2 regions of the Streptomyces tsukubensis genome follow, and region 1 is predicted to be linked to the other one. Evidence: riboswitches for the same ligand, from Rfam matches in the RefSeq annotation. Region 1 holds a riboswitch; the other holds the start of a gene.
What was found. Region 1 has a riboswitch for S-adenosylmethionine ahead of thrC (threonine synthase). Riboswitches for the same ligand answer to the same signal wherever they lie in the genome.
Positions count from the first base shown of each region.

Region 2: it holds a riboswitch for S-adenosylmethionine, as region 1 does, so the genes downstream of both, B7R87_RS07200 (aminotransferase class V-fold PLP-dependent enzyme) here and thrC (threonine synthase) in region 1, are expected to answer to the same signal.

Region 1 covers NZ_CP020700.1:3,428,186-3,443,233, reverse strand. The annotation lists gene B7R87_RS13585 (hypothetical protein) at 1-556, shown strand, start outside; gene groL (chaperonin GroEL) at 820-2,442, opposite strand; gene B7R87_RS13575 (cold-shock protein) at 2,858-3,061, opposite strand; gene B7R87_RS13570 (MoaD/ThiS family protein) at 3,532-3,807, opposite strand; gene thrC (threonine synthase) at 3,933-5,246, opposite strand; SAM riboswitch class I at 5,264-5,443, opposite strand; gene B7R87_RS13560 (glucosyl-3-phosphoglycerate synthase) at 5,665-6,615, shown strand; gene B7R87_RS13555 (hypothetical protein) at 6,816-7,412, shown strand; gene B7R87_RS13550 (alpha,alpha-trehalose-phosphate synthase (UDP-forming)) at 7,443-8,897, shown strand; gene otsB (trehalose-phosphatase) at 8,908-9,792, opposite strand; gene B7R87_RS13540 (DUF3263 domain-containing protein) at 9,803-10,075, opposite strand; gene B7R87_RS13535 (ABC transporter substrate-binding protein) at 10,201-11,508, opposite strand; gene B7R87_RS13530 (SIS domain-containing protein) at 11,861-12,793, shown strand; gene B7R87_RS13525 (hypothetical protein) at 12,823-13,701, opposite strand; gene B7R87_RS13520 (hypothetical protein) at 13,705-15,048, opposite strand, start outside.
Region 2 covers NZ_CP020700.1:1,948,933-1,963,980, forward strand. The annotation lists gene B7R87_RS07190 (SLC13 family permease) at 1-219, shown strand, start outside; gene B7R87_RS07195 (glycerate kinase family protein) at 282-1,505, shown strand; gene B7R87_RS07200 (aminotransferase class V-fold PLP-dependent enzyme) at 1,433-2,842, opposite strand; SAM riboswitch class IV at 3,039-3,156, opposite strand; gene trpD (anthranilate phosphoribosyltransferase) at 3,669-4,730, opposite strand; gene qcrB (cytochrome bc1 complex cytochrome b subunit) at 4,862-6,544, opposite strand; gene qcrA (cytochrome bc1 complex Rieske iron-sulfur subunit) at 6,541-7,605, opposite strand; gene qcrC (cytochrome bc1 complex diheme cytochrome c subunit) at 7,602-8,411, opposite strand; gene ctaE (aa3-type cytochrome oxidase subunit III) at 8,551-9,168, opposite strand; gene B7R87_RS07230 (DNA-binding transcriptional response regulator) at 9,351-9,752, shown strand; gene B7R87_RS07235 (L,D-transpeptidase) at 9,933-11,183, opposite strand; gene B7R87_RS07240 (cytochrome c oxidase subunit 4) at 11,305-11,703, opposite strand; gene ctaD (aa3-type cytochrome oxidase subunit I) at 11,700-13,427, opposite strand; gene ctaC (aa3-type cytochrome oxidase subunit II) at 13,424-14,419, opposite strand; gene B7R87_RS07255 (cysteine desulfurase/sulfurtransferase TusA family protein) at 14,783-15,048, shown strand, end outside.

The sequences.
Region 1 (15,048 bases):
CACGCTCCGCACCACCTACATCACCGGCGAGCACGCCTACGGTTCGCAGATCCTGCGGCTGGAGCACTCGGCGGACAAGCGGACCTGGAAGACCCTCGCCAGCCGCGAGGTCTCCATCAGCTCCTCGCAGTGGAACACCTTCAACTTCACCGCACGCGGCGGCAACGGCTACTACCGGCTGGCCACATCGACCAGTGCCGAGTTCGTCGGCACAGCGACGTCCCCGGTACCGCTGTCCCGGATCTCCACCCGGCTGACCACCGCCAACGCCACCCCCGAGCCGGTGAAGAAGGGCGCGACCCTCACCGTCGCCGCCACGCTCACCGAGCGCAGCGGCAGCACCTGGCGGCCCCTGGCCCAGCACTGGGCGACGCTGTCCTTCCTCCCGAAGGGCAGCACCAAGTGGTCCATCGCCGGACACGTCCGGGCGGACGCCAAGGGCAAGGCCGTCATGAAGGTCCGCGCCGGGGCCGACGGCTACTGGCGCTTCACCTACACCGGCAGCTCCCGGCACTACGACGCCGCGGGCGCCTCGGACTACGTCGACGTCCGCTGAACCGGCAGGCCGGTCCGGGCACCACCCGGACCGGCCCCGGAGCACAGCAGCAACGCCGAAGGGCGGTACCCCCCTGGGAGTGGGGGTACCGCCCTCCGCTTTTACGGCTCGGTTCGCCTCCGGGGCGCTTCAGCCGTGTTCTTCAGTCGATCGTGCTCGGCCACTCGTTCCTCGCGGCCTGCGCGCGTTCTCCTTCCAGACCACGACGCGCCCCTTCGGCTCACTCGCCGACTCGGCCTTGCCGATCCTGGGAGATCCCGGGATCAGAAGTCCATGTCACCGCCCGGCATGCCGCCCGGAGCGGCCGCAGCGGCCTTCTCCGGCTTGTCGGCGATGACGGCCTCGGTGGTCAGGAACAGCGCGGCGATCGACGCGGCGTTCTGCAGCGCGGAGCGCGTCACCTTCGCCGGGTCGAGAATGCCCTCGGCGATCATGTCGACGTACTCGCCGGACGCGGCGTTCAGACCGTGGCCGGGGGTCAGGTTGCGCACCTTCTCCACGACGACACCGCCCTCCAGGCCGGCGTTGACGGCGATCTGCTTCAGCGGGGCCTCCAGCGCGAGCTTCACGGCGTTGGCACCGGTCGCCTCGTCGCCTTCGAGCTCCAGCTTGTCGAAGACCGAGGAGGCCTGCAGCAGGGCCACGCCACCACCGGCGACGATGCCCTCCTCGACGGCCGCCTTCGCGTTGCGAACGGCGTCCTCGATGCGGTGCTTGCGCTCCTTCAGCTCGACCTCGGTCGCGGCACCGGCCTTGATGACGGCCACGCCGCCGGCCAGCTTCGCCAGGCGCTCCTGGAGCTTCTCGCGGTCGTAGTCCGAGTCGGAGTTCTCGATCTCGGCGCGGATCTGGTTGACCCGCCCGGCGACCTGGTCGCTGTCACCGGCACCGTCGACGATGGTCGTCTCGTCCTTGGTGATGACCACCTTGCGGGCGCGGCCCAGCAGGTCGAGGCCCGCGTTCTCCAGCTTGAGGCCGACCTCCTCGGAGATGACCGTGCCGCCGGTGAGGATGGCGATGTCGTTCAGCATCGCCTTGCGGCGGTCGCCGAAGCCCGGAGCCTTGACGGCGACGGACTTGAAGGTGCCGCGGATCTTGTTGACGATCAGCGTCGACAGGGCCTCGGCCTCGACGTCCTCGGCGATGATCAGCAGCGCCTTGCCGGACTGCATGACCTTCTCCAGCAGCGGCAGGAGGTCCTTGACCGAGGAGATCTTGGAGTTGACGACGAGGATGTACGGGTCGTCGAGGACGGCCTCCATACGCTCCATGTCGGTGGCGAAGTACGCCGAGATGTAGCCCTTGTCGAAGCGCATACCCTCGGTGAGCTCCAGCTCCAGACCGAAGGTCTGGGACTCCTCGACGGTGATGACGCCTTCCTTGCCGACCTTGTCCATGGCCTCGGCGATCAGCTCGCCGATCTGGGTGTCGCCGGCGGAGATGGAGGCGGTGGAGGCGATCTGCTCCTTGGTCTCCACGTCCTTCGCCTGTTCGAGGAGGGCACCGGAGACGGCCTCGACGGCCTTCTCGATACCGCGCTTCAGGCTCATCGGGTTGGCACCGGCGGCCACGTTGCGCAGGCCCTCGCGGACCAGCGCCTGGGCCAGAACGGTCGCCGTGGTCGTACCGTCACCGGCGACGTCGTCCGTCTTCTTGGCGACTTCCTTGACCAGCTCGGCGCCGATCTTCTCGTACGGGTCCTCCAGCTCGATCTCCTTGGCGATGGACACACCATCGTTGGTGATCGTGGGGGCGCCCCACTTCTTCTCGAGGACGACGTTGCGGCCCTTGGGGCCAAGGGTGACCTTGACGGCGTCGGCGAGCTGGTTCATCCCGCGCTCGAGACCGCGCCGTGCCTCCTCGTCGAACGCGATGATCTTTGCCATGTGAAGTGTCCTCCACGGACTGGAGTAGGAAGCTCTTCGGACCGCGCCTGCGCCCGCGACGGACGGCCTGCCGGACCGTGCCGCTCCATGCGCCGCACGCCCGGCGAGCCTCACCGACTCGGCCCTTTGTTATCACTCTCACTGGGAGAGTGCTAACGCCAATGATTAGCACTCGGCACCCGAGAGTGCAAGGCCGCTCCTGGTGTACCGCCCGAGGGGGCGGGTGCGGACGGGGTCCGGGGCGGGTGCGGGCGAGGCTCCGGCGGCGGGGTCCGGCGGCGGGCGGAACGGCGCTCCAGTCGCGGGAAACGCGCAGGGCCCGCACCCCGGTGAGCGGGATGCGGACCCTATTGAATGCGTCTGCGTGCGAGCGTATGCGTGCGTCGACGCGCAAGCGCGCGGAAGGAAGAGTCGGTCAGGCCGAGAGCTTGACCATATCGGCCTGCGGGCCCTTCTGGCCCTGCGAGATCTCGAACTCGACCCGCTGCCCCTCTTCCAGGGTGCGGTAGCCGTCCATCTGAATCGCGCTGTAGTGGACGAAAACATCCGCACCACCGTCGACCGCGATGAAGCCGTACCCCTTCTCCGCGTTGAACCACTTGACGGTGCCCTGAGCCATGCCTAACTCCCCTATTACTGGCCCTTGCACAGGACCGCACCTCGCGGACCCGGGTCTGAGCTCACCCGACCTCACAGGTGTGCGCCGGAACGCGTCGACCGCGGCTGAATGTATCTGCACAACTGCCCTCTGCAACAGGGCAATCGGGCGGGAAATCCGGAAGGCTACTATCGGGTAATTCTCCTGAATTCAGGAAATTCCGGGGCAAGTCCGACCGGACAAAAGGAATCTATGAGACAGAGTGCGCCTGCACATTGGCTGCTTCTTATCGAGCCCGGGCGCATTCTCATACCTGGCCATGGGTGGATGATCACCGGGCCTTCCCCAACTCTAGCGTGTTCAACCATGCAGAATGGCCCCCTCCGTTTGTCTTACGGAGGGGGCCATTTCGATGACCGAGGGTCAGCGCCGCGGACCGCGGGGCCCGGGGCCGCCGGCGGGGGCGTACGCCCGCGTGCGGAGCCGGGCGGTCAGCCGCCGGCGACTGCCGGGATGATCGAGATTCCGGCGCCGTCGGGGGTCGCGGTCTCCAGCCCCTGCTCGAACCGGACGTCGTCGTCGTTGACGTACACATTGACGAAGCGGCGCAGCTTCCCCTGGTCGTCCAGGACCCGGGCGGAGATCCCCGCGTGGTTCTTCTCCAGATCGGCGATGACCTCGGCGAGGGTCGCGCCCTCGGCGGCCACCTCGGCCTGTCCGCCGGTGTAGGTGCGCAGGATGGTCGGGATGCGAACGTTGACGCTCATGGGTGGTGCCTTCCTCGGGCGGTGGCCCGGGCTCGGTGGACGGCTCGGCGGTCGGAAGCGGCGGCGGGAGGTCCCGGACGGCCCCGGCGGGTCAGCGGCCGGGGCGCTGCCGGGACTGCGGCCGGTCAGTGGGTGGCGAGACCCGCCGCGCGGAACGCGTCCAGGCTCGGCCGGATGGTGGCGGTGGGGCCGCTGGTCGCGGCGACCGCGTCCAGCGTCTTGAGCCCGTCGCCCGTGTTGATGACGACGGTGGTCGCGGCGGGGTCCAGCACCCCCGACTCCAGCAGCTTCTTCGCCACCCCGACCGTCACGCCGCCCGCGGTCTCCGCGAAGATCCCCTCGGTCCTGGCGAGCAGCTTGATGCCCTCGACGACCTGCTCGTCCGTGACGTCCTCCACCGCACCGCCGGTGCGCCGGGCGATGTCCAGGACATAGGGACCGTCCGCCGGGTTGCCGATGGCGAGCGACTTGACGATGGTGTCCGGCTTCACCGGCCGGACCACGTCGTGGCCCGCCTTGTAGGCGGCGGAGACCGGCGAGCAGCCCTCGGCCTGCGCGGCGATGATCCGGTACGGCTTCTCCTCGACCAGACCGACCTTGATGAGCTCCTGGAGCCCCTTGTCGATCTTGGTGAGCTGGGAGCCGGAGGCCACCGGGACGACGATCTGGTCCGGGATCCGCCAGCCGAGCTGCTCGCAGATCTCGTACGCCAGGGTCTTGGAGCCCTCCGCGTAGTACGGCCGCAGATTGACGTTGGTGAAGCCCCAGCCCTCGCCGATCGGGTCGCCGATCAGCTCGGAGCAGAAACGGTTCACGTCGTCATAGGTGCCCTCGATGGCGACGACGTCGCCGCCGTAGACGGCAGCCATGACGACCTTGCCCTGCTCCAGGTCGTGCGGGATGAAGACGCAGGACCGCAGCCCGGCGCGGGCGGCGGCGGCGCCCACGGCGCCCGCGAGGTTGCCGGTGGAGGAGCAGGAGAGGGTGGTGAAGCCGAAGGCGCGGGCGGCCTCGACGGCGATGGCCACGACCCGGTCCTTGAAGGAGTGGGTCGGGTTGCCGGAGTCGTCCTTCACATACAGCTCACCGGTGACGCCCAGCTCGGCGGCGAGCCGGTCGGCCTTCACGAGCCGGGTGAAACCGGGGTTGAGATTGGGCTTGTCGGCCACGTCGGCGGGGACGGGCAGCAGGGGCGCGTAACGCCAGATGCTCTCCGGGCCGGCCTCGATGGCCTTGCGCAGCGCCTCCGGGTCTCCGGTGGGCAGCTCGTAGGCGGCTTCCAGGGGACCGAAACAGGAGGCACAGGCGAAGCTCGGACTGAGCGGGGTGCGCTCTCCGCACTCGCGACAGGAGAGCGCGACGGCGGGACCGAGATCCACTGAGGGGGCGGCGGGGGCGGTGGTGGTGTCGGTGGTGCTTGCGACGGTCTGCGCAGCCATGGAGGCGAGGCCCTTTCTCCTCATCTTCCTCATGGCGCATCTCGCCATGAGACGGATTTGGCACCTTCCCTAGCCGGGAGCCTCGCGGCGTGGACGGGCGCTGTCCGCTGCTGCGGATCGCACTGTCACGACGGAGACCGGCTGGAGGGTTGCCGGGGCTTCAACGGGCCGTTTCCCTCTGCCCCTCTGGATGAGCGGTATTTGATTGTTGAGCAAGTTGAACGCCGGACCCCGACATGCGACGGTCATCCGCGTTGTTCAAGACTGTAACTGAAGGTCCGGACGGTTGAGATAGTCGTCCGTACCGCGAGATGGATCACACGGGCGCGTCCGGACGCGCACGGAAGGCACCCGGACCCCCCCTCCCGTACGCCCGGAAGGACGTGGGAGGCATCCCGACGGTTGAGGAGTAGAGCACGTGCTCGAAGAGGTAGAGCGCTGGCTGGCGACGCGTTCCTGGTCGGCGGCGGACCGCCCGCTTCCGGCGCTGCTCGCGGCCAAACGGGCGGCCGCGCCCTCACCGACGGTGAGCGTCGTGCTGCCCGCGCTCGATGAGGAGGCGACGGTCGGTGACATCGTCACCGTGATCCGCCGGGAGCTGATGGAGAAGGTTCCGCTGGTCGACGAGCTGGTGGTGATCGACTCGGGCTCCACCGACCGGACCGCGGAGGTCGCCGCGGCGGCCGGGGCGCGGGTGGTCCACCGGGACGCGATCCTGCCGCGGATACCCGCGCTGCCGGGCAAGGGGGAGGTGCTGTGGCGCTCCCTGATGGTCACCCGCGGTGACATCGTCTGCTTCGTCGACGCCGATCTGCGGGACTTCTCGGCGGATTTCGTCTCCGGGATCGTCGGCCCGCTGCTGACCGACCCCGAGGTGCAGTTCGTCAAGGCGATGTACGACAGGCCGCTGGGTGAAGCCGCAGGCCAGGGTGGCCGGGTTACCGAGCTGGTGGCGCGGCCGCTGCTCAATCTGCACTGGCCGCAGCTGGCGGGGGTGGTGCAGCCGCTCGGCGGTGAGTACGCGGCCCGCCGCTCCCTGCTGGAGCGGCTGCCCTTCCCCGTGGGCTACGGGGTGGAGCTGGCGCTGCTCGTCGACGCGCTGCACACGGTGGGTCTGGATGCGCTGGCCCAGGTGGACGTGGGTTCCCGCAAGCACCGTCACCAGGACGGACGGGCGCTGGGCCGGATGGCGGCGGCGATCTACCGGACGGCGCAACTGCGGCTGTCCCGGGGGCAGTTGGTGCGGCCGGTGCTGACGCAGTTCGAGCGGGGGGCGGACGGGTTCGTACCGCGGACCCATGCGGTGGACACGGAGGAGCGGCCGCCGATGCGCGAGATCGGTGAGTATGCGGCGCGTCGCGCGGCATAAGCGCCGGTTTCCCAGTCAAAGGGCTGAATATCTTATGTATGACTTATACCCGTATTGCGCAGCCCCGGCGTCCCTCGGCCCCGGCGGCGGCGCCCGTCTCCGTACGTCCGCACATCCCACGCGGCCGTGCCCCGTACCGCAGACCGCCCGCACGGCGCCCGGGCCGCAGGCGCGGCCCCGGACGGGTCCGGGGCCGCGCGGTGAAGCTGGCCGGACTGCTGGCCCTGGTGGTCCTGGTGGTCCCGGCGGCCCCGATCGCCCGCGCGGACACGCCGGGCCCGGCCGCCGGGACCGAAGCGGTACGGGTCCTTCCGGACCCGGGCCGCGCCGTCGCGCCCGGTCCCGCCGGTGTCACGGACGCGGTGTCCGGCCGGGAGGGACAGGCCGGGACGGCGCCCCGCCCGGCCGCCCGACCCGTAGCGGCGCCCGGTCCCGCCGCCCGGGCCGAGACGGTTCCGGCGCCCGCCGCGGCACCCGGCCCCGCCGCCGAGCTTCGCCCCGCCTTCTATCCCACCCGCGCCCCCGCCGCGGGGACCGCCCCCGGCGGACGGCCCGTCCCGGTCCACCGGGCGCCCCGCGCCGTGACCCCGGTCCCCCGGATCACCGTCGCGGGAGCGGTTCCGGCCGTCGGCGCCCCCGGGGCACCGGTCCTCGCACCCACCGGCCGCAGCCGCGACGGCGAGCGGATCTGGCTGCTCGGCGGCCTCGCCACCGCCCTCGCCGCGGCCGGGGCGATCGCCGTCGTCGCGGCGCGCGGACGGCGTGAACCGCGCCACGACGGGCGAACGGACGTTTGAGCCGGCGCCCGGAAGGCTAGGTGTTGCGACATGGTCCCCGAGCCCCCCGCCGCCCCGGCCGACGCTGCCCGCGACCGCTCACCCGCCCCCGGTTCCGCCCGGGTGCTCGTGGCGTCCAACCGCGGACCCGTCTCCTACACCCTGCGCGACGACGGCACGCTGGACGCGAAACGCGGCGGCGGGGGCGTCGTCTCCGGACTCTCCGCCATCGGAGCCCGCGACGACGCCCTCTGGGTCTGCTGCGCCCTCGGCGACGGCGACCGCGAAGCCGTCCGGCGCGGCATCGGCCGGGGCGAGGACGGCGTCCTGATGCTCGACATCGACCCGGACGTCCACTCCGACGCGTACAACGGAATCGCCAACTCGGTGCTGTGGTTCATCCACCATCTGCTGTACCAGACCCCGCTGGAGCCCGTCTTCGACGACGGGTTCCGCCGCCAGTGGCGGTCGTACGAGACGTACAACCGCGCCTTCGCCCGAGCGCTCGCGGACCGGGCCGCCGACGGCGCGGCCATCCTCGTCCAGGACTACCACCTCGCGCTGGTCCCCGGAATGCTCCGGGAACTCCGCCCCGACCTGCGCATCGGCCACTTCTCCCACACCCCGTGGGCACCCCCGGACTACTTCCGGCTGCTCCCCGACGACATCGCGGAGCAGCTGCTGCGCGGACTCCTCGGCGCCGACCGCACCTGCTTCCTCACCCGCCGCTGGGCCGACGCCTTCACCGCCTGCTGTACGGAGGTGCTGGGCCCCGACGCGCTCAAGGGCACCCGGATCGGGGTCCACGGCCTCGGCGCCGACGCCGGTTTCCTCCGCGAGCGGGCCCACCGCCCCGACGTCGAGGAACGGATGACGGCCCTGCGCGAGCAGATCGGCGGCCCCGACCGGAAGACGATCGTCCGGGTGGATCGTACGGAGCTGTCGAAGAACATCGTCCGGGGTCTGCTGGCCTACCGGCATCTGCTGGCGACCCGCCCCGAATGGCACGAACGGGTCGTCCATGTCGCCTTCGCCTACCCGTCCCGCCAGGACCTCGCCGTCTACCGCGACTACACGGCGGAGGTGCAGCGCCTCGCCGACGCGGTCAACGACGAGTACGGGACGCCCGGCTGGACCCCGGTCGTGCTCCATGTGAAGGACGACTTCGCCCGTTCGCTGGCCGCCTACCGGCTCGCGGACGTGGCCCTGGTCAACCCGATCCGCGACGGTATGAACCTCGTCGCGAAGGAGATCCCCGTCGTCTCGGACGCGGGCTGTGCGCTGGTGCTGTCGCGGGAGGCCGGGGCGTACGAGGAACTGGGCGCGGACGCGCTGGTGGTGAACCCGTACGACGTGATCGCGACGGCGGCGGCGCTCCACGAGGCGCTGACCCTTCCCGCGCAGGTACGGGCGGACCGCACCGCCCGCCTCGCCGCCGCCGCGACGGCCCTCCCGCCGCAGCGGTGGTTCCTGGACCAGCTGGAGGCGCTGGCCCCGGAGGCATAGCCCCGGGGGCTCAGCCCTGAGGTCCCAGCGCGTCCGCCAGGGACGACAGGAAGGAGACGACCGCCGCCGGACCCGCCAGCAGCAGGTCGGCGCGGTCCGCCAGCTCGGTGACCTCCGTACTCCCGCTGCACACCAGCACACCCGCGAGACCGTCCGAGCGGAGCTTCTCCACCGCCGCGTAGGCGGGCAGGTCGCCCAGATCGTCCCCCGCGTACAGCACGGACTCCGCGCCGACCTCGTGGACGTACTCCGCGAGCGCGACGCCCTTGTCCATCCCGGGCGGCCGCAGCTCCAGGACCATCCGGCCCGGCTCCAGGACCAGTCCGTGCCGGGCCGCGAGGGTCGCGAGGGGCTCCCGCAGGGCCTCGAACGCGGCCGCGGGGTCCTCGGCCCGCCGGGTGTGGACCGCGACCGCCTGCCCCTTCTCTTCGATCCACGTGCCGTGCCAGGCGCCGAACCGGTCGAGATAGCCGGGGAGTTCGGCGCGGACCGCCGCCACACCGGGATGCGGGGCCGGGGTGTTGACCGTACCGCTGACCGCGTCCCAGCGTTCGGAGCCGTAGTGCCCGAGTACGACGAGATGCGCGAGCCCGTCGACCCCGGCGAAGCCGCCGTACCGCACCGCGACACCGGCCGGACGGCCGGTCACCACGGCGACATCGCCGACCAGGGGCGCCAGCCGGGCGAGCGCGGGCGCCGCGCCCGGATGGGCCCGGGCCTGCTCCGGATCGGGGACGATCTCGGCGAGGGTGCCGTCGAAGTCGAGGGCGATCACGGCCTTCTCGGGCCGGGCCAGCAGCGCGGCGAGCCCGTCCCGGCCGGCCGGGGTCGACGGCCGCGGCAGACCGTGGCCGGGTGACGGTGAAGCATCCGGGAAGTGCGGAGAGCTACCCATGCGACAGACCCTATCGGCGTGTGCGTTTCTCGTCTCTGACACGTCGGAGCCGGTTGACGGTCACCGGGTCGTGGGCCAGCGCCCGGGGGTCGTCGAGCAGGGCGTTCAGCAACTGGTAGTAGCGGACGGGCGACATCCCGAGCTGCTCCCGCACGGCCCGCTCCTTGGCACCGGGCCCGCTCCAGGACCGCCGCTCCATGGCGAGGACGGCCCGGTCGCGGTCCGGGAGGCCGGGAGCCGGGGAGCCTGCGGCGTCCGGAGGGGGAGCGGCGGGGTCGTTCATACGATCCAACATAGGCCCCGGGTCCGACACCCGGCATCCCGGCCTGCGGGAGCGGACCCCGGCCTTCCGGCCTGCGGGAGCACGCCCCGCCCTCCCCTCCCCGTCTTCTGCTCGCCTTCCCTCGCCTACTCGCCGCTCTTGATGTCCGCCTGCTCCGCCACCCGGTCGATCGCGTCCAGCACCGCCTTCGGATTGCCGCCCGGGGCGACCGCCTTCCCGATGGACTGCTTGATCTCGGCGCTGACCGCCGCCCACGACGTCTTGCCGACCGGCGGCAGGACGGACTTCGGCAGCGGCTCCAGGAAGTTCTTCAGATCCCCGTACTTCGGATCGTCCTCCATGGCCTGGGACGCGGACACCGTCACCGGCAGCAGATTGTTCTGCCCGGCGAAGGCGAGTACGTTCTCGTCGCTGAAGACGAAGTCGAGGAACTTCCCGGCCTGGACGCGGTTGCCGTTCTCCTTGAACGCCATGATCCAGTCGGCGACACCCATGGCGTTGTACGGAGTGCCCTTGGGCCCCGGTATCGGCACCGTACCCAGGTCGACTCCCGCCTTCCGGGCGATCCGCAGCAGCGACGGATGCCCGTTCAGCATCCCCACCTCGCCCCGCGCGAACGCCGCGAAGGCCATCTTCCGGTTGAGTTCGGCCGGGGCGACGGGCCCGGTCAGCTTCCGGTCGACGAGGTTCGTCTTCACCCAGGAGACGGTCTGGATGTTCCGCGCGGAGTTGATGTCGTAGCTGCCACCGCCGACCGTGTACGACTCACCCGCGCTGAGCAGCCAGTTCATGGTCTCGGCCTGGGCCTCCTCGGGCCCGAGGGGCAGCGCGAAGGGGTATTCGGCATCGGTCTTCTCCTTCAACTTCTCCGCTGCGTCGCGGAGTTCGTCCCAGGAGGCCGGGGCCTTCTCGATGCCCGCCTCCTCGAACAGCTTCTTGTTGTAGAAGAGCAGCCGGGTCGAGGCGACGAAGGGTATTCCGTACGGTGTCCGGCGGTGCTCTCCGGCCTTGGCGAGGGGCGGCAGGAAGTTCGCCGCGGTCTGCAGCGAGAGCATCCGGTCGACGTTGTAGAGCTTTCCCGCGGCGGCGTAGTCCGCATAGGCGCCGATCTGTGCGATATCGGGCGCCTTCCCGGCCTTGACCATGTCCTGGACCTTGCGGTCCACGTTCGTCCAGGGCTCGATGTGCACATCGACGTCGATCTTCGGGTTCTTCTCCTCGAAGCGGGCCGCGAGCTTCGCCCAGTACTCCTTGCTGCTCTGGCCGCCGTCCACGTCGTAGTCGGCCGCGACCAGGGTGAGCGTGGTGTGGGAGGGCCCGTCGGACCCGCAGCCCGTGAGGCCGGCGGTCAGCCCCAGGGCCACGGCCGCGGCCGCCGTCCGGCCGTACCGGAATCCTGGCCGGCGTCCGTTTCGGAAGAGGTGCTGTCGCACAGAGGGTTCCCCATCTGGTTGCCGGAGCCCGCCGCGGGTACGGCCGCGGGCCGAGGTGAGGTGCCGCTCGCGCTGCTTCGCGCGGTCTCCTGTTCCGGGGGGCACACGGTTCGCGGGAGCCTCTCGGTCCCTTCGAACTCGCCCGGAATGACGTGCGATTGTTCACCAAGTCTTTGCAGAGGTCTATGCCACAGGGTCTCCTTTCGGCTACGGGTGGGTCACCGGTCCGGGCCACCGGTCCAGACCAATTCGACGACCTGCGGGGACACTCCGCGACACCGTTGCCGCCCGGGCCGACCTGCTGCTATGCACGGAGTGCCGAGTGGTCATCTATGCGCAAGGAGCCCGACGCATGTCCCGTACGACCCCGCCGTCCGCCGCCCCCTCCCGCACCGCCGCCGAGATAGCGACTCAGCCCGATTCCTGGCGCCGTGCCGCCGGGGCCGCCGAAGGTTTCGGCGGGCTGCCGCGGGCGGGTGAGCGGGTCGCGGTCACCGGATGCGGTACGTCATGGTTCATGGCCATCGCCTACGCGGCCCTGCGCGAGGCCGCGGGCCTCGGTGAGACCGACGCCTTCGCCTCCTCGGAGTTCCCGGCGGGCCGGACGTACGACCGTGTCGTCGCGATCACCCGCTCCGGTACGACGACGGAGGTGCTGGAGCTGCTCACCGCGCTGAAGGGCCGGATCCCGACCCTGGCGATCACCGCCGACCCGGAGACTCCCGTCATGGAGGCGGCCGACACCGTCGCCGTACTCGACTGGGCGGACGAGGAGTCCGTGGTCCAGACCCGGTTCGCGACCACCGCGCTGGCGTTCCTCCGGGCCGGACTCGGTGAACTCCCCGCCGGGCTCGGCGTGAAGCCCGTCGCGGACGCGGCGGTCGACGCCGAACTGGCCCTGACCGAACCGCTGCCGGAGGCGGTCGTGGCCGCCGAGCAGTGGACGTTCCTGGGCCGGGGCTGGACCTACGGGCTGGCCCTGGAGGCGGCGCTGAAGATGCGGGAGGCGGCGGGCGCGTGGACCGAGGCGTACCCCGCGATGGAGTACCGCCACGGCCCCATCTCCATCACCGCCCCCGGCCGCGTCACCTGGACCTTCGGCCCGCTCCCCGAGGGCCTGGCGGCGGACGTCGCGGGCGTCGGCGGCACCCTGGTCGCCAACGCCCCCTGCGACCCCCTCGCGGACCTGATCCGCGCCCAGCGCCTGGCGGTCGCCCTGGCGGAGGCGAAGGGGTACGACCCGGACCGGCCGCGGAACCTGACGCGGAGCGTGATCCTGGGCTGAGGGGTCTCCCGAGCCGGGTCAGGGCCGGGTCAGGGGAGGCGGTCGGGATCGCAGGGCGGCTTCACGGCCACCGGCGCCCCCGACTCCACCCCGTTCACCGCGGCGGCACCGAGGGCCCGGGCGGCCTCGTCCCGGGTCTCGGTGTACCGGAACTGCACGATCCAGTTCCCGGCGGTCGCGATGCGGTACGGGATGTCCTCCTCCGCGAGCTTCATCAGCAGCCCGTACTCGCGGTCCGCGGCCGTCCGGTAGTGGACCAGCCTGATGTCGTAGTCGTCCCTGTGCGCGTCGCACGGATCGTCGGTCTTCCAGGCCCGGGACCGGCACGCGATCCCGTCGTCGACCTTCTTCCGTCCCGTACAGCCCACGGCCCGGTCGACGGCGGCGGCCAGGGCTTCCAGATCGGTGTACTGCGGTTTCACCGGGATCTCCGGAAGCTTCCGGAGCGGCGGGAGGACCCTGCCCCGGGTCGCCTCGGCGACCTTCCGCGCATAGCGCGTGGTGTCGCCGACGACGACCCGGACGAACCAGTTCCCTCCGGCGACAAGGGTCTGGGGGAAGGGCGGATCACGCCGGGAGAAGATGGCGTCTCCGATATCGTCCGCGCCGATGACCTCGGTGTTGTACACCGAGATCTCGTTCTCGATGGTCCTGCCGTCGTCCTCGAAGGTGCAGCGGGCATTGCTGCCGCCGTTCCTCGGCAGCTCCCCGCGGTACTGCACCTTGCAGTCCAGGCCGGCCGTGACCAGGGCCGCCACGACCTCGTCCGCGGAGACGTACCGGACGTCCCTGGGCACGTTCGACGGAATCGGCACGGGTGGGCTGTCGGCGGGACCGTCGTCGAGACCGCAGGCGGTGAGCACGGACACGAGCAGAAGGCCGACCGCAAGGCGCGCGGTCCTCCTCATGAATCAGCCTCCCGGGCGGGGTGTGGGCGAAGGGCCGGGACTCGGCTCCGGGGTGGGCGGGCAGGGGTTGTCGTACATCTGGTCCTTGGTCGGCGGCGGCGGCATCAGCCCCGGCTCGTAGACGACCGGTTCACGCTCGCCCGTGCCCTTGCCGTCGGCGCTGTCGGGGCGGATGACGGAGTCCACGGAGACGTCCGTGCCCGCGGGAGCCTGCGACTTCACCTGATCGAAGGCCTGGGCGCGCTGCTCGGGGGTGAGGGCGTTCCACGCCATCGCATCGTCGAGCTGCGGTTCGATCCGGTCCCAGTTGTTGGCCCGTGGCTTGATGGCGCCGCCGCGCTGGTCCGACTCGTCGCCGTACCGCTCGTTGCTGTCCCGCATCTGCGGAGTATCCGCCGCGTAGAGCAGGAAGAGATGTTTGTCGGTGGCCGCGCCGTGCTCGTTCTCCTTCAGCGCCGCCAGATGGTAGGCGGCGAGCCGGACACTGAGTTCGGGGTCGTTCTCGATGAGTACGGCCAACTCCTGGTTGGAGAGATCCTTGATGTCGCGGTCGTCGGTCAGCATGAACTTTCCCGGATTGTCGATGGCGACCTGGCGGGCCGAATCCGGCTTGATGTGCACGATCCCCAAAGACTTGTCCTGAACCTGGCCGCTCGCGATCGCGGCCCAGTTGGCGAACCGCCCGAACTCGGACCAGATGCCACGGCCGCTCGGGTTGAAGTTCTGGTACCACTGCTGCTCCTGCCAGAGGATCGCCAGCAGCAGCTTCCGGGACATGCCGGTTTCCCTTGCCGCCCGGTCGACGGAGGCCAGAACGCTCGGCGGCACATTGAGGGGATGGACGCCGTCCAGCCCTCCGGACAACCGCAGGGCGATCGCCAGCGGACTGTTCGGGTTCAGCGCCTCCCGCGCCATGTTCGCGTCGCCGAGCTTCGTCATCCCCTCGAAGGTCCGCATATCGCGGGCGGCGTTCCGGTCGACGAGGCTCGCCAGGGCCAGCGCAGCGGAGATGGTGGTCGACGCACTGTCCACCGCCTTCTGTACCTCCTCCTGGGAAACGCCCGGCTTGTCGACGCCGGGCACAACGCGCCCGCTCTCCTGAACCGTGAGCCCGTTCCGGACCGCGTAGTCCACGCCGCTGCGGAGGTCCCGCTGCGCCGTCGTGATCGTCTCCGCCAGCCCGTCGTACGTCTTCGCCAGGGCCCGCAGCGCGACCGCCGCGGCCTCGTAGTCCCCGGCGTTCCGGTGGAAGGCATCGCGGGCCCCGCGCGCCGCATCCCCGGACCAGCACTTCTTCAGCGTCTGTCCGATCTCGTCCCGGGCGAACGCGCCGAGCGCCTCGCACTG
Region 2 (15,048 bases), 1.5 Mb from region 1:
GCGGCGGCGCTGGCGTCCACGGCGGCCGCCGGGTTCTGCCATACGCTGCCCGCTTCCGCGAAGCCCGTCACCCTCTACTCCGACATACCGGATATCCCCACGTACACCCCTCGCGATCTGCTGCGGATGTCCGCGGTGCTGGCGCCCATGACCGCCGCGCTGGTGCTGCTGTTCGCGGTGGCGGTCTGGCCGCTGGTCGGCGTTCCCGTCACCCCCTGAGCCGCGGCCGGTCCGCCCCCCTCACCCTCACTTGTTCCTCACCCGTACCGGGAGTTCATACGATGCTGACCCGTTTCGCCGTCGCACCCAGCGGTTTCAAGGAGTCCCTGTCCGCCCAGTCCGCGGCCGACGCCATCGCAGCCGGGGTCCGCCGGGTGGTGCCCGGTGCCGAGATCGACCTCATCCCCCTGGTGGACGGCGGGGAGGGCACCGCCGAGGCGCTGGCCGCGGCGGCCGGCGGGCGGCTCGTCCGGCTGACCGCCACCGGGCCCACGGGCCGGCCGGTCGCCACGCATTTCGCGATGCTCGACAAGTACACGGCCGTGGTGGAGATGGCCGCGGTCGCCGGACTGTCGCTGGTGCCGCGCGATCTGCGGGACCCGGCCGCCACCACGACCTACGGCGTCGGTGAACTCATCCGTGCCGCGCTCGACGAGGGCGCCCGGGAGATCCTGGTGGGCTGCGGCGACTCCGGCACCTCCGACGGCGGTGCGGGCGCCCTCCAGGCCCTCGGGGCGCGGCTCCTCACCGCGGACGGCACGGAACTCCCGTACGGCGGACGGGAGCTGCTCCGGCTGGACCGGATCGACGTCTCCGGTCTCGACCCTCGGCTCGGCCGTACCGATATCCGGGTCGCCTGCAATCCGTTCAACGTGCTCTGCGGTGAGCGGGGGGTGGCCCGGGTCTTCGGCCCCCAGAAGGGGGCGACGCCCGAGCAGGTCGAGCAGTTGTCGGCGGCGCTGGAGCACTGGGCGGACGTCCTCACCCGCGATCTGGGCGTCCGGGCCGATCTGTACGAGGGCCCGGGGACGGGCGCCTCCGGCGGGCTCGGCGCGGGGCTCGCGGCGCTCGGCGCCCTGCTGCTGCCCCGGTTCGAGGTCCTGCTCGACCATCTCGACCTCGACGCCCGGCTGGCCCGGGCGGATCTGGTGCTCACCGCGGAGGGGGCGCTCGACCACCAGACGACGCGCGGCAAGGTGCCCGCCGAGGTCGCCCGGCGGGCCAAGCGGTACGGCCGTCCGGTGCTGGCCCTGGCGGGCACGATCGGGGAGGGCGCGCACCAGGTGCGGTCGGCGGGGGTGGACGCGTACAGCGCGATCCTGCCGGCTCCGGTGACCCTGACCGAGGCCCTCGGCCGCGGCGGGGAGTTCCTCACCGACGCGACCGAGCGGGCGCTGCGGATGGTGCTGATCGGGACGCGGATCCCGGAGCGTCAGCCGGTCGGCGCGGTGGCCGCGGGCACGGTCCCGGGGTCCGGGACGCACCTGCCGTCCTCGGTGCGGTAGGTCCAGCGGGCGCCGTCGGTGACCAGCTCACGGACGGCGCCGATGAAGCGGTCCAGGTGCTCGTCGGGCGTACCGGCGCCGAAGCTGACCCGGATGGCGTTGAGCGACCGCTCCCCCGGCTCGGCCTCGGGGGCACCGCACTCACCCGGGTCCTGCGGGTCGCTGCCCAGCAGGGTGCGGACCAGGGGGTGGGCGCAGAACAGGCCGTCGCGGACACCGATGCCGTACTCGGCGGAGAGCGCGGCCGCGAAGTGGGAGCTGTTCCAGCCCTCGACGACGAAGGAGATCACACCGACCCGCGGGGCGTCGTCGCCGAACAGGGAGAGGACCTTGACCTCCGGGACCTCCGCGAGGCCGGCGCGGACGCGGGCGACGAGCGCCTGCTCCCGGGCGACCAGACCGTCGAAGCCGGCTTCGGTGAGGGCGCGGCAGGCGGCGGCGATCGCATAGACGCCGATGACGTTCGGTGAACCGGCCTCGTGGCGGGCGGCCGTCGTGTGCCACTCCACCTCGACGCCGCCGTCGGCGCGGCGGGCGACCTTGCGGGAGGCGCCGCCGCCCGCGAGGTACGGATCGGCCGCGCGCAGCCAGTCGGACCGGCCCGCGAGGACGCCCGAGCCGAAGGGCGCGTACAGCTTGTGTCCGGAGAACGCGACCCAGTCGACGTCCAGTTCCTGGACGGAGACCGGGTGGTGCGGGGCGAGCTGCGCGGCGTCGAGGACGATCCGGGCGCCGTGGGCGTGCGCGGCGGCCGCGAGTTCCTTGACCGGCCACAGCTCGCCGGTGACGTTGGAGGCGCCCGTGACGCAGACCAGCGCCGGGCCGTACGGGTCCCGGTCCGCGAGGGCCCGCTCCAGGGTGGTGACGGCATCGCCGGGGGTCCGCGGCGCGTTGAGGTAGGTCACCCGGGCATCCCTCCACGGCAGCAGCGAGGCGTGGTGCTCGGTCTCGAAGACGAAGACCTGGCAGTCGGCGGGGAGTGCGGCGGCGAGGAGGTTCAGGGAGTCGGTGGTGGAGCGGGTGAAGACGACCTGGTCGCCGTCGCGGCAGTCGAGGAACTCTGCGACGGTGCGGCGGCTGTTCTCGAAGAGGTCGGTGGAGAGCTGGGAGAGATAGCCCGCGCCCCGGTGCACGCTGCCGTAGTACGGCGCGTAGGCGGCGACGTCGTCCCAGACCCGCTGGAGGGCGGGGGCGCTGGCGGCGTAGTCGAGCGCGGCGTAGGTCACTTCGCCGCCGGTGACGAGCGGGACGGTGACATCGCTGCCGAGTACGGGGAGGGGGGTGGTCGCGGCGGTGGCGGTGGTGGCGACGGGCTGCGGACACACGGATGCGGACATGACGAACTCTCCCGGGAGGGCAGGCGGAATGAAGGCTTCAAAGGCCCCGCACGGCAGACGGAAGGGGCGCGTGGTGCTCGGGCGCACGGCGTTCCGGGGTACGGGGATGTGCTGAAGAAGGGGCTACGAAGCCCTATCGCATTCGCTTGCTCACGAGGCTGCTCCCTTGAGGACCAGGACCCCAGGGTGTCGCAGGGGTCCGCGCTTGCCGCGGGCCTCGCTGCCCACGGCCTGGTCTTCACCCGGGGCACCCCGCCACGGACGGAGGGTTGCCGGACAGCGGGCCGGGGCCGTAGTCGCTGTCACTCATGACCTGGCCCAAACCGTATGCGACAGCCTGCGACCTCGCAACCCCCGTCCGCTATCCGGACCGTCCCTCGGCGCGGGTACGCATCAGGGGGCGGCACCCCGGGGCGCCCGGGACGGAACAGGGCGGGGACCCTGCTCATTGCCCGCCGCAACCGCGCCAAGCAGTCGGCGACGAGCTCGGCGAGGGCCGAATTCCGGCTCCGAGCCGCCGTGGGCCGTTCGCGCAGTTCCTCGCGCCCCTTCATGATCGCCCCGCCCCTGAACCGGTAGCGCTGCCTGGGCTCTTCTTCTCCGGCAGGGTGCGGTCGAGGTCCTAAGGGGCGCGAGGAACTGCGCGACAAGCCACGGACGGCTTGCGGCCTGAAATCGGCCCCCGCCGAGCACGGCGCTCGCCGTCGAGGCCCGGCCGGGCGGGGTGCTCGCCCGCAAGGCCGGGGCGCCCGGGGTCTCGCGGACCCGAGGGGCGCCGGCCGAGCGGCTCCGGGCTCGGGGCCCTGGTCCTCGGCCGGGCCGGAGGCTACTTCGTGGCTTGGATCCAGCGGGTCAGCGTCGCCGAGGCCGCTCCCGAGTCCAGGGAGTCCGCCGCGCGCGCCGCCGCCGCCGCGATCTGGGTCGTCAGGGGCTCGTCCGTCGGTGCCAGCGCGACCAGCGCCGCCGCCGCGTTCAGCACGACCGCGTCCCGTACCGGCCCCCGCTCCCCCGCGAGCACCCGGGTCGCGACCTCCGCGTTGTAGGCGGCGTCGGCGCCGCGGAGGGCTTCGACGGGGACGAGGTCGATGCCGACGTCACGGGGGTCGAACGCTTCCTCCCGTACCGTGCCGTCACGGACGATCCAGACCCGGGACGTCGCCGTGGTGGTCAGCTCGTCGAGGCCGTCGTCGCCGCGGAAGACCAGCGCCGACGAGCCCCGTTCGGCCAGCACCCCGGCCATGATCGGGGCCATCCGGGCGTCGGCGACGCCCGTCGCCTGCGCCCCGACCCGGGCGGGGTTGGTCAGCGGGCCGAGGAAGTTGAAGGTGGTCCGGATCCCGAGTTCCCTCCGCGCCGCCGCGACGTACCGCAGCGCCGGATGGAACTTCACCGCGAAGCAGAACGTGATGCCCGCCTCCTCGGCGACCTCCGCGACCCGCCGGGGCGTGAGCTCCAGATTGACGCCGAGCTTCTCCAGGACGTCGGAGGCTCCGGAGGCGCTGGAGGCGGCACGGTTGCCGTGCTTCACGACCTTGGCGCCGGTCCCGGCGACCACGATCGACGCCATCGTGGAGATGTTGACGGTCTTCGCGCCGTCGCCGCCGGTGCCGACGATGTCCACCGTGGGCCCGGGCACGTCGATCAGATGGGCGTGCTCGTACATCGTCCGTACCAGACCGGAGATCTCCGCCACGGTCTCACCCTTGGCCCGCAGCGCCACCGCGAAACCGGCGATCTGCGCGTCGGTCGCCTCCCCGCTCAGGATGCGGTCCATCGCCCAGGCCGTGGCGTCCGCGCTCTGGTCGTGGTTGGTGAGCAGGGAGTCGAGTACGGCCGGCCAGGAGTGGGCCGCCACGCTGTCGCCGCCTGCCGGGGTCACAACGTTCATGGTCCGCTCCCGGGTCCATCGTGAGTAAGGGATACCGCCCACCCTATCCAGCGCCGGGTACGGCAAAGAGCCCCGTCCGGGCAGTGGACGGGGCTCTTGCCGTGGCGACGCTTTCAGCGGTCGGTCAGCGGTCAGTGCTTGCCGCTGGTGACCTCCTCGTGCTCACCGTGGCCATGGCCGTGACCATGGGCCGCGGCGATCTCCTCGTACTCCTCGCGCGTGGCCTTGGGGATCTGGTTCCCCTCGCCGTAGAAGCCCTTGCTGAGCTTCGCGCGGAACTTCTGTACGGGCGAGATCTTGCGGCGCACGCCGTTCTCGTCGACCTCGGGGCCGACTTCGAGCGGCTGGTGCTGGGTGTGCGCGGTGAGGGTGTGCAGATCCGACTGGCTGAGCGGCTCGTGCACCTCGATGAACTCTCCGTGCGGCAGCCGCTTGATGATGCCGGACTCGCGTCCGTGCAGCACCTTGTCGCGGTCGCGGCGCTGGAGACCCAGGCAGATGCGCTTGGTGATGATGAACGCCAGGACCGGTCCCACGAAGAAGAAGATCCGGACGAACCAGGTGATCGCGTTGATCGACAGATGGAAGTGGGTGGCGAAGAGGTCGTTGCCACCACCGACCAGCATGATGAAGTACGCGGTCAGCCAGGCCACACCGAAGGCGGTACGGGTCGGGGCGTTGCGCGGGCGGTCCAGGATGTGGTGCTCGCGCTTGTCGCCGGTGACCCAGGACTCGATGAACGGGTAGACGGCGATCGCGGCCAGCACCAGCGGGAAGATCACCAGCGGGATGAACACGCCCAGGACCAGGGTGTGGCCCCAAGCGTTGATCTCCCAGCCCGGCATCACTCGGATCAGACCCTCGGCGAAGCCCATGTACCAGTCGGGTTGCGCGCCGGTGGAGACCTGGTCGATCCGGTAGGGACCGACCGACCAGACCGGGTTGAGCGTCGCGATCGCCGCGATCACCGCGATCACACCGAAGACCAGGAAGAAGAAGCCTCCGGCCTTGGCCATGTAGACCGGCAGCAGCGGCATGCCGACGACGTTCTTGTTGGTCCGGCCGGGACCCGCGTACTGCGTGTGCTTGTGGTAGACGACCAGGATCAGATGGGCGACCAGCAGGCCCATCATGATGCCGGGCAGCAGCAGGATGTGGATCGAGTAGAACCGCGGCACGAAGTCGTGCCCGGGGAACTCGCCGCCGAACAGGAACATCGAGATGTACGTACCGACGATCGGCACGGACAGGATCGCGCCCTGCATGAAGCGGACACCGGTGCCGGAGATCAGGTCGTCCGGGAGCGAGTAGCCGGTGAAACCGGTGAACATGCCCAGGACCAGCAGCAGGAAGCCGAACAGCCAGTTGACCTCGCGCGGCTTGCGGAACGCGCCGGTGAAGAAGACGCGCATCATGTGGACCATCATCGCGGCGACGAAGATCAGCGCGGCCCAGTGGTGGATCTGGCGGATCAGCAGACCGCCGCGGACGTCGAAGCTGATGTCCATGGTCGAGGCGAACGCCTCGGACACCTTCACGCCCTGGAGCGGCACATAGCTGCCCTCGTAGACGATCTCGTTCATCGACGGGTTGAAGAACAGCGTCAGATACACACCCGTGAGGATGATGATGATGAAGCTGTAGAGGCAGATCTCGCCGAGCATGAAGGACCAGTGGTCCGGAAAGATCTTCCGCATGTTGGCCTTGGCGAGGGAGTAGATCCCCAGCCGGCCGTCCGCCCAGTCGGCGACCCGCTCGCCCGCGGGTGCCTTGCGGTCGTCCACGGACTGCTTGTTATCGGTCGTAGTACTCATCCGCGCTCCCAGAAGGCGGCACCGACAGGCTCCTCGAAGTCGCCGAGCGCTTCAAGGTTGCCCTCGGCGTTCACACCGATCCGCAGCTGCGGAAGCGGGTGACCCGCCGGGCCGAAGATGACCCGGGCGCCGTCGGAGAGGTCGAAGGTGGATTGGTGACACGGGCACAGCACGTGGTGCGTCTGCTGCTCGTAGAGGCTGATCGGGCAGCCGACGTGGGTGCAGACCTTGGAGAAGGCGACGATGCCGTCGTGCGACCAGTCCAGCTCGCGCTTGTCCTTGATGTCCTCCGGCTTGATCCGGACGAGCATCAGGGCCGCCTTGCCCATCTGAATCTGCCAGTCGTGGGCGTGCGGGTCGAGGCCCTCGGGGCTCGCGAAGACCAGCGAACCGACCGTGATGTCCTCGGGACGCAGCGGCTCATTGGTGTTCATGTTGATGAGCTGCTTGCCCTTGGCCCACAGGGTGGAGCGGAGCTTCTTCTCCGGCAGCGGACCGAGGTCGCGCAGCAGCACCACACCGGAGAGCGGCACCAGGGCCATCGCACCGAACATGGTGTTGCGGATCAGCTTGCGCCGGCCGAAGCCGGACTCCTCGTTGCCCGCCCGCCAGTCGGCCATGACCTGGGCCTTGACCTCGGGGGACGCTTCGATCGGGTGCCGGTCGTCGGCGACCTCGACATCGGACATCAGGGTGCGGGCCCAGTGGACCGCGCCCGCGCCGATGCAGAAGAGGGCGACGCCCAGGGTCAGACCGAGGGAGAAGTTCAGCGCGCTCACATGGCCGAACGGGAAGATGTACACGATCTTGTCGACCGGGAAGATGACGTAGCAGGCGATGAAGCCCACCGTCGCCAGCATCGACAGCGTGAACAGCAGAGCGACGGTGCGCTCGGAGCGCTTGGCTGCGGCCTCGTCGATGTCCTGGATACGCGGCTTGTGGGCCGGCAGTCCCGGGTCGGCGAACGGGTCGGCGGAACCGGTCCCGTGCGGGGTGACGGCAGCGCCGCCCCCGTCCTGCTCGTGCGGCAGGTTCTCTTCTGGAATGTCTTGGCTACTCATGACTTCTTGGCCTTAGCGGTGTGGGCCGCGACCCAGACGGCAACTGCGATCAGCGCGCCGAGCCCGAAGACCCAGGCGAAGAGACCCTCGGAAACGGGGCCGAGAGCACCGAGGGAGAGACCACCGGGGCTCTCCGCCTGGCTGTCGTTCATCTCCTGGACATAGGCGATGATGTCCCGCTTCTCCTGCTCGGGCATGATGCCGTCGGGGAAGGAGGGCATGTTCTGCGGGCCGGTCTGCATGGCCTCGTAGATGTGCTTGGCGCTGACGCCCTCAAGGGTGGGGGCGTACTTGCCCTCGGTGAGCGCGCCGCCCTTGCCCGAGAAGTTGTGGCACTGGGCGCAGTTGTTACGGAAGAGGTCGCCGCCCTTGGCGACGTCCGCGCCCGTGGGGCTGTACTGCTTCTCGGTCGGCGTGACCGGACCGGCACCCATCGCACCGATGTAGGCCGCCAACTGGTCGACCTCGGCCTGGGTGTAGATGGCAGGCTTCTTCGGCACCTGGGCGCCGGGCTGCTGGGCCGGCATACGGCCGGTGGTGACCTGGAAGTCGACCGCTGCGGAGCCGACGCCGACCAGGCTCGGACCGTCGGTCGTACCTTCACCGCCCGTTCCGTGGCAGCTCGCGCAGCCGACGGTATAGAGCTTCTTGCCCTCCTCGATGGCGAGGGACTGGGCGGTTTCGTCAGCCTGTGCCTTGTCCGCGGGCGCGAACGCGGCGTACAGCCCCCCGGTGGCCGCCAGCGCGAGGAGTAGGACGACGATCGCCGCCAGCGGATGGCGTCGTCGTGCGGAGAGCTTTTTCACGGATTACCCCGGTGTCAGGATTTTCTGCGTCGTGCTTCTGGACTGTGTCTGTCTGCATCTGACTGCGTCTGTCTGCGGGCCGCCGGGCGGTCTGCCGCCGGCAGCGGCTCGTGCGTCGGGCGGCGGACCGCCCGCCCCATTACTTGATCATGTAGATCGTGAGGAAGAGGCCGATCCAGACGACATCGACGAAGTGCCAGTAGTAGGACACGACGATGGCGGAGGTGGCCTGCTCATGGGTGAAGCGCCGGGCCGCGTAGGTGCGGCCCAGGACCAGCAGGAAGGCGATGAGACCGCCGAGGACGTGCAGTCCGTGGAAGCCGGTGGTCAGGTAGAAGACGGAACCGTACGGGTCCGACTTCAGCGAGAGACCGTGCTGGACCAGCTCGGTGTACTCGTACACCTGGCCGCCGATGAAGATCGCGCCCATGATGAAGGTAACGATGAACCAGGTCCGGAGCTTCTTCACATCACCGCGCTCGGCGGCGAAGACGCCGAGCTGACAGGTGAGGGAGGAGAGCACCAGGATCGTGGTGTTCGTCGCCGAGAAGGGAAAGTTGAGAAGGTCCGCCCGCTCACTCCAGAAGTCGGCACCCGTCACCGAACGCAGAGTGAAGTACATCGCGAAGAGGGCCGCGAAGAACATCAGCTCGGAACTCAACCAGATGATGGTTCCGACGCTGGTGAGGTTCGGTCGATTGACCGACGGGTGCGCGTGCCCGATATCTACTGTCGTTGCTGTCGCCACGACCGACATTATGTCGGTCGCTTATCCCGCCCTCACTCCGGGGGGTGCCGTTCGGTGTGTCAGCGGCCCCGTCCCAGCTCGAACGGCCCATCGCGCGGGCCGGAAAGCGGGCGGCGGGCGGCTGTCCGCACCGTGGTGGACGGAGTAGCATCCGCCCCATCGGTACCAGGGTCCGACGACGCGGAGGAACGATGCAGCCGACCGCCACCGTGCTGGTCTACAGCGACAACGCCAACACCCGTGAGCAGGTGCGGCTGGCCGCGGGACGGCGGCCGGCCCCCGATGTGCCGCCGGTCGAGTTCGTGGAATGCGCCACTCTGCCCGCCGTTCTGACCCGGCTGGACCGGGGCGGGATCGACGTGTGCGTGCTGGACGGGGAGACCGTGCCCGCCGGCGGGATGGGCGTCTGCCGCCAGATCAAGGACGAGATCTTCGACTGCCCGCCGGTGCTGCTGCTGATCGGGCGCCCGCAGGACGCCTGGCTGGCGACGTGGAGCCGGGCGGACTCGGCGGTGACGCTGCCGGTGGATCCGGTGGAGCTGGCCGGCGCGCTGGCGTCCCTGCTGCGCGCCCGTACCGCCGTGGAGGCCTGACGGGCGGCCGTTCCCTCCTTCGGGGTGCTTCCCGGGGGCCCTGCGGCGGCTGCGGCCGCCACAGGGCCCCCGTTCCGCTTTTCGGGTGAATACGGTGCCCCGGGCGATCCGGGGCGCGGAGGTTCCCGTACGGCCCCCCTGAGCGCGTTGTGGGGCCGTACGGGTGATCGGGGCCGCGGTTCAGATCCGCGGGCGCAGCCGGGCCGCGTCGGTGGCGCTGCTGCCGTCGGGCTTCGTATCGGCGTTCAGGGCGCTGCCTTCGCGCCATTCCGGCCACTCCATGTTCCAGTCGCCGTATCCGTTGCCGAAGACGTCCATGTCCTCGCCGATGCTGTTGATCACCTCGACGAGGTCGCCCTCCTGGAAGTTCTCGTAGAACCAGGCGGCGTTGCGGGTGGACATGCCGGTGCAGCCGTGGCTGACGTTGGCGTAGCCGTGGGAGCCGAGGGACCAGGGCGCGGCGTGGACGTACTCGCCGCTCCAGGTGACCCGGGTGGCGTAGTACACGGGCAGGTTGTACGCCTCGGAGCCGCCGATGCCGACGCTGGAGCCGCGCATGCGGACGAAGTATTCCTTGCCGAGCACGACCTTGACGCCGTTGCGGGTGGCGAAGCCCGGCTTGCCGGTGGTGATCGGCACGGAGCGGATCACCTCGCCGTTCTGGAGCACGGTCATCCAGTGGGAGGAGGCGTCCACGATGGCCTCCATCCGGTCGTCGAAGGTCATCTTCAGGGGTTCGCCGGGAGGGCCGCCGTAGAGCCCCTTGGCGATCTTCACGCCCTGGAGGTTGTTGGTGACGGTGGCCTTGCCGCCCTCGGGCCAGTACTCCTTGGGGCGGTAGTGCAGGACGTCGTCGTTGAGCCAGTGCCAGGCGCCTTCGACACCGGGTTTGACGTCGACCTTGAGACCGCGCTCCACGGCCTTGCGGGAGGCCTTGTCCACGGGTGCGCTGAGCTCGGCGATGATCGGCTGGCCGACGCCGTACTCGCCGTTCTCGGGTGCGAACTCGACGGTCAGCTGCTCCTTGGCGGGGGCGGTGGCGAAGGTGAGGCTGCGGCTGCCCGGGGAGCCCTCGGGGTTCTCCGTGGCGACCCGGGCGGTGTATTTGGCGCCGGCCGACAGGGCGCCGGTGGAGCGCCAGCGCACCCCGTCGGCGGAGAGCTCGCCCGCGAGGTGGTGCCCGGTGTCGTCCACCACGGACACGTCCGTGATGCGGCCCTCTTCGCGCTTCACGGTGACTTCGAGCGGTTTGTCGGGGTTCACCTTGGTACCCCCCTGGGGGGTATTGAAGGTGACCTGCTTCGCCGCGTCGTAGGGCTTGACGGTCAGTGGGTCGGGGCCTGCCTCGCCGCAGGCGATCGCAACCGCACCGAGGGAGACCAGCAGCAGGGAGCAGCGGAGCACGGTGCGAAACCGGGGCGTCTGGTTCATAGCTCACACCGTAGGAAGATCGCCTCCCGGGAGCGCGCTGGATGCGTACAAAAGGGGAAGGCCCGGGTCCCCCTGGGTGAAGGGGGACCCGGGCCCGGTGTGTGTCATTGACACGGACCGTTTACTGGTTCTGGTTCTCGCCGCGGTAGTACTCGAAGACCCAGGCCCAGATGCCGACCAGGATGATCGGCGCCGAGAAGTACATCAGCCACCAGCCGATCGCCACCGAGAGGAAGGCGAGGGCTCCGCCGGAGGCCAGGAAGAGCGGCGCCCAGCTGTGCGGGGAGAAGAAGCCGACCTCGCCGGCCTCGTCCGCGACGTCCGCTTCCTTGTCGTCCTGGGCCATCGCGTCGACCCGCTGCGCCGTGAAGGCCAGGTAGAAGCCGACCATGAGGCTCAGGCCGAAGGCCATGAAGAGCGCGGTGGTACCGGCCGGCTCCTTCGACCAGACGCCGTAGAGGATGGCGATGGCGAGGATGAAGACGCTCAGCCAGATGAACATCCGTCCTTGGATCTTCACTTGCCGGCCTCCTTCCCGGAGATCTGGGCGGTGTCGCCGTGGTCCAGCTGGTCGAGCGCGGCGATCTCCGGGTGGTGGAGATCGAACGCGGGCGATTCGGAGCGAATCCGCGGAAGGGTGAGGAAGTTATGCCGCGGCGGCGGGCAGGACGTAGCCCATTCGAGGGAACGGCCGTAGCCCCACGGGTCGTCGACCTCGACCTTCTTGCCGTACTTCGCCGTCTTCCACACGTTGTAGAAGAACGGCAGCAGGGAGGCACCGAGAACGAACGAGCTGATCGTGGAGATGGTGTTCAGCGCGGTGAATCCGTCGGCGGCCAGATAGTCCGCGTACCGGCGCGGCATGCCCTCGGCACCCAGCCAGTGCTGGACCAGGAAGGTGCCGTGGAAGCCGAGGAACAGCGTCCAGAAGGTGATCTTGCCGAGCCGCTCGTCCAGCATCTTGCCGGTGAACTTCGGCCACCAGAAGTGGAAGCCGGCGAACATCGCGAAGACCACGGTGCCGAAGACGACGTAGTGGAAGTGCGCGACGACGAAGTACGAGTCGGAGACGTGGAAGTCCAGCGGCGGCGAGGCCAGGATGACACCGGTCAGACCACCGAAGGTGAAGGTGATCAGGAAGCCGATGGTCCAGAGCATCGGTGTCTCGAAAGACAGCGACCCCTTCCACATGGTGCCGATCCAGTTGAAGAACTTCACACCGGTCGGGACCGCGATCAGGAAGGTCATAAAGGAGAAGAACGGCAGCAGCACACCGCCGGTGACGTACATATGGTGCGCCCACACCGTCACCGAAAGGCCGGCGATCGCGATGGTGGCGGCGACCAGGCCCATGTAGCCGAACATCGGCTTCCGGGAGAAGACCGGAATGATCTCCGAGACGATGCCGAAGAACGGCAAGGCGATGATGTACACCTCTGGATGGCCGAAGAACCAGAAGAGGTGCTGCCAGAGCAGTGCACCGCCGTTTGCGGCGTCGAAGATATGGGCGCCGAATTTACGGTCGGCCTCCAGCGCGAAGAGCGCGGCGGCCAGCACCGGGAAGGCGAGCAGCACCAGCACACCGGTGAGCAGCACGTTCCAGGTGAAGATCGGCATCCGGAACATCGTCATACCCGGTGCGCGCATGCAGATGATCGTGGTGATGAAGTTGACCGAGCCGAGGATCGTGCCGAAGCCGGAGAAGGCCAGACCCATGATCCACAGATCGGCGCCGACGCCCGGCGAGCGGACGGCGTCCGACAGCGGGGAGTAGGCGAACCAGCCGAAGTCGGCCGCACCCTGCGGGGTGAGGAAGCCGGCCACCGCGATCAGCGAGCCGAAGAGGTACAGCCAGTACGCGAACATGTTCAGCCGCGGGAACGCCACATCGGGCGCACCGATCTGGAGCGGCATGATCCAGTTGGCGAATCCGGCGAACAGCGGCGTCGCGAACATCAGCAGCATGATCGTGCCGTGCATCGTGAACGCCTGGTTGAACTGCTCGTTCGACATGATCTGCGTGCCGGGGCGAGCGAGTTCGGCGCGCATGAAGAGCGCCATCACGCCACCGATGACGAAGAACACGAACGACGTGACCAGGTAGAGCGTACCGATGGTCTTGTGGTCGGTGGTGGTCAGCCACTTCACCACCACGTTGCCCGGCTGCTTGCGCCGGACCGGCAGCTCGTTCTCGTACGAGTCGTCGGTCGCGGCGGCACCCTGGGGTTGATTGAGGATGCTCACAGTTGCTTCTTCTCCGCGTTGATGGCCGGCGTGGTCTGCGCGATGCCCGCCGGGATGTACCCGGTCTGACCCTTGTCCGCCAGCGTCTTCAGGTAGTCCTGGTACTCCGCGGGCGAAACGACCTTGACGTTGAAGAGCATGCGGGAGTGGTCGACACCGCAGAGTTCGGCGCACTTGCCGAGGAAGGTGCCCTCCTGCGTGGCGGTGACCTCGAACGCGTTGGTGTGACCCGGGATGACGTCCTGCTTGAACAGGAAGGGGACCACCCAGAAGGAGTGGATGACGTCACGGGAGGTCAGGATGAAGCGGACCTTCTCGCCCTTCGGCAGCACCAGGGTCGGGCCCGGGTTACCGGTCTCGGGGTCCCGGGTGCCGGGGATGCCGGCCTCCCAGACGCCTCCCGCGTTGGCAGGGAGGTCGTCGCGCCACTTGTCGGGGATCGCCTTGAGGTTCTTGTCCGTCTTGGCGTCGCCCGTGGAGCCCGGGACGTTCTCGATGTAGTTGAAGCCCCAGCTCCACTGGAAGCCCACCACGTTCACGGTGTGCTTCGGCTTGTCGGAGAGGGAGAGCAGCTTCGACTCGTCACGTGCGGTGAAGTAGAAGAACACCGAAACGATGATGAGCGGGACCACGGTGTACAGCGCCTCGATGGGGAGGTTGTACCGGGTCTGCGGAGGAACCTCGATCTTGGTGCGGCTGCGCCGGTGGAAGAACACGCTCCACAGGATCAGGCCCCAGACGAGGACGCCCGTGACGAGCGCCGCCGCCCACGAGCCCTGCCAGAGGGAGAGGATGATGGGCGCCTCTTCCGTAACCGGGGTGGGCATACCCAGCCGGGGGAAGTCTTCCCAGGTGTATTCGCAACCGGTGGCGGTAACCAGGATCAGGCCCGCAGTCAGCACCTGCGGCAGCTTCCGCCGCATCGGGCGCCGCGACACGGGGGTACCACCCGCGCCATGGCTGCGGGGGAGGTCGGAGCCGTTGGGACTCACGTAGCGCCTTCCCGAGAGTCTCGGCCCGCGCGCGACGGGTGCGGCCGTCACGCTGGTCGGTCGCCGGCCCTGACGCGGGCAGGGGTTTGGATGTTTATGCGGACCAAACCCTACTGGACGCTATTTGGGGTCGCGCGGGGAGGGTGCCCAACGCGCCGTCCGACCCCCTGAAGGGATGGAATCACCCCGAAATTTACCCTGATTTCCCCCTCAAACGACCGGGAGTGAGGGGTGGCTGGGGGCCATTCGGGCGGGCCGTTGCGGAATCCCGGGACCCCTTCCCCGCACCGGGTGGAGCCATGGGTTCCGCCGGGTGACGGCCCGCCGCCCGCCGGGAGTTCGGCGTGGCGTTACGTTGAGGGCGTGCCCTACTTCGACGCCGCTTCCTCCGCTCCGCTGCACCCTGTGGCCCGGCAGGCCCTGCTGGCCGCCCTCGACGAGGGGTGGGCCGACCCGTCCCGGCTCTACCGGGAGGGGCGGCGCGCCCGGCTGCTGCTGGACGCGGCGCGGGAGGCCGCGGCGGAGGCGGTGGGCTGCCGCCCGGACGAGCTCATCTTCACTCCTTCGGGGACGCGCGCGGTTCACCTCGGGGTGTCGGGGGCGGCTTCGGCGCGCCGGCGGGCGGGCCG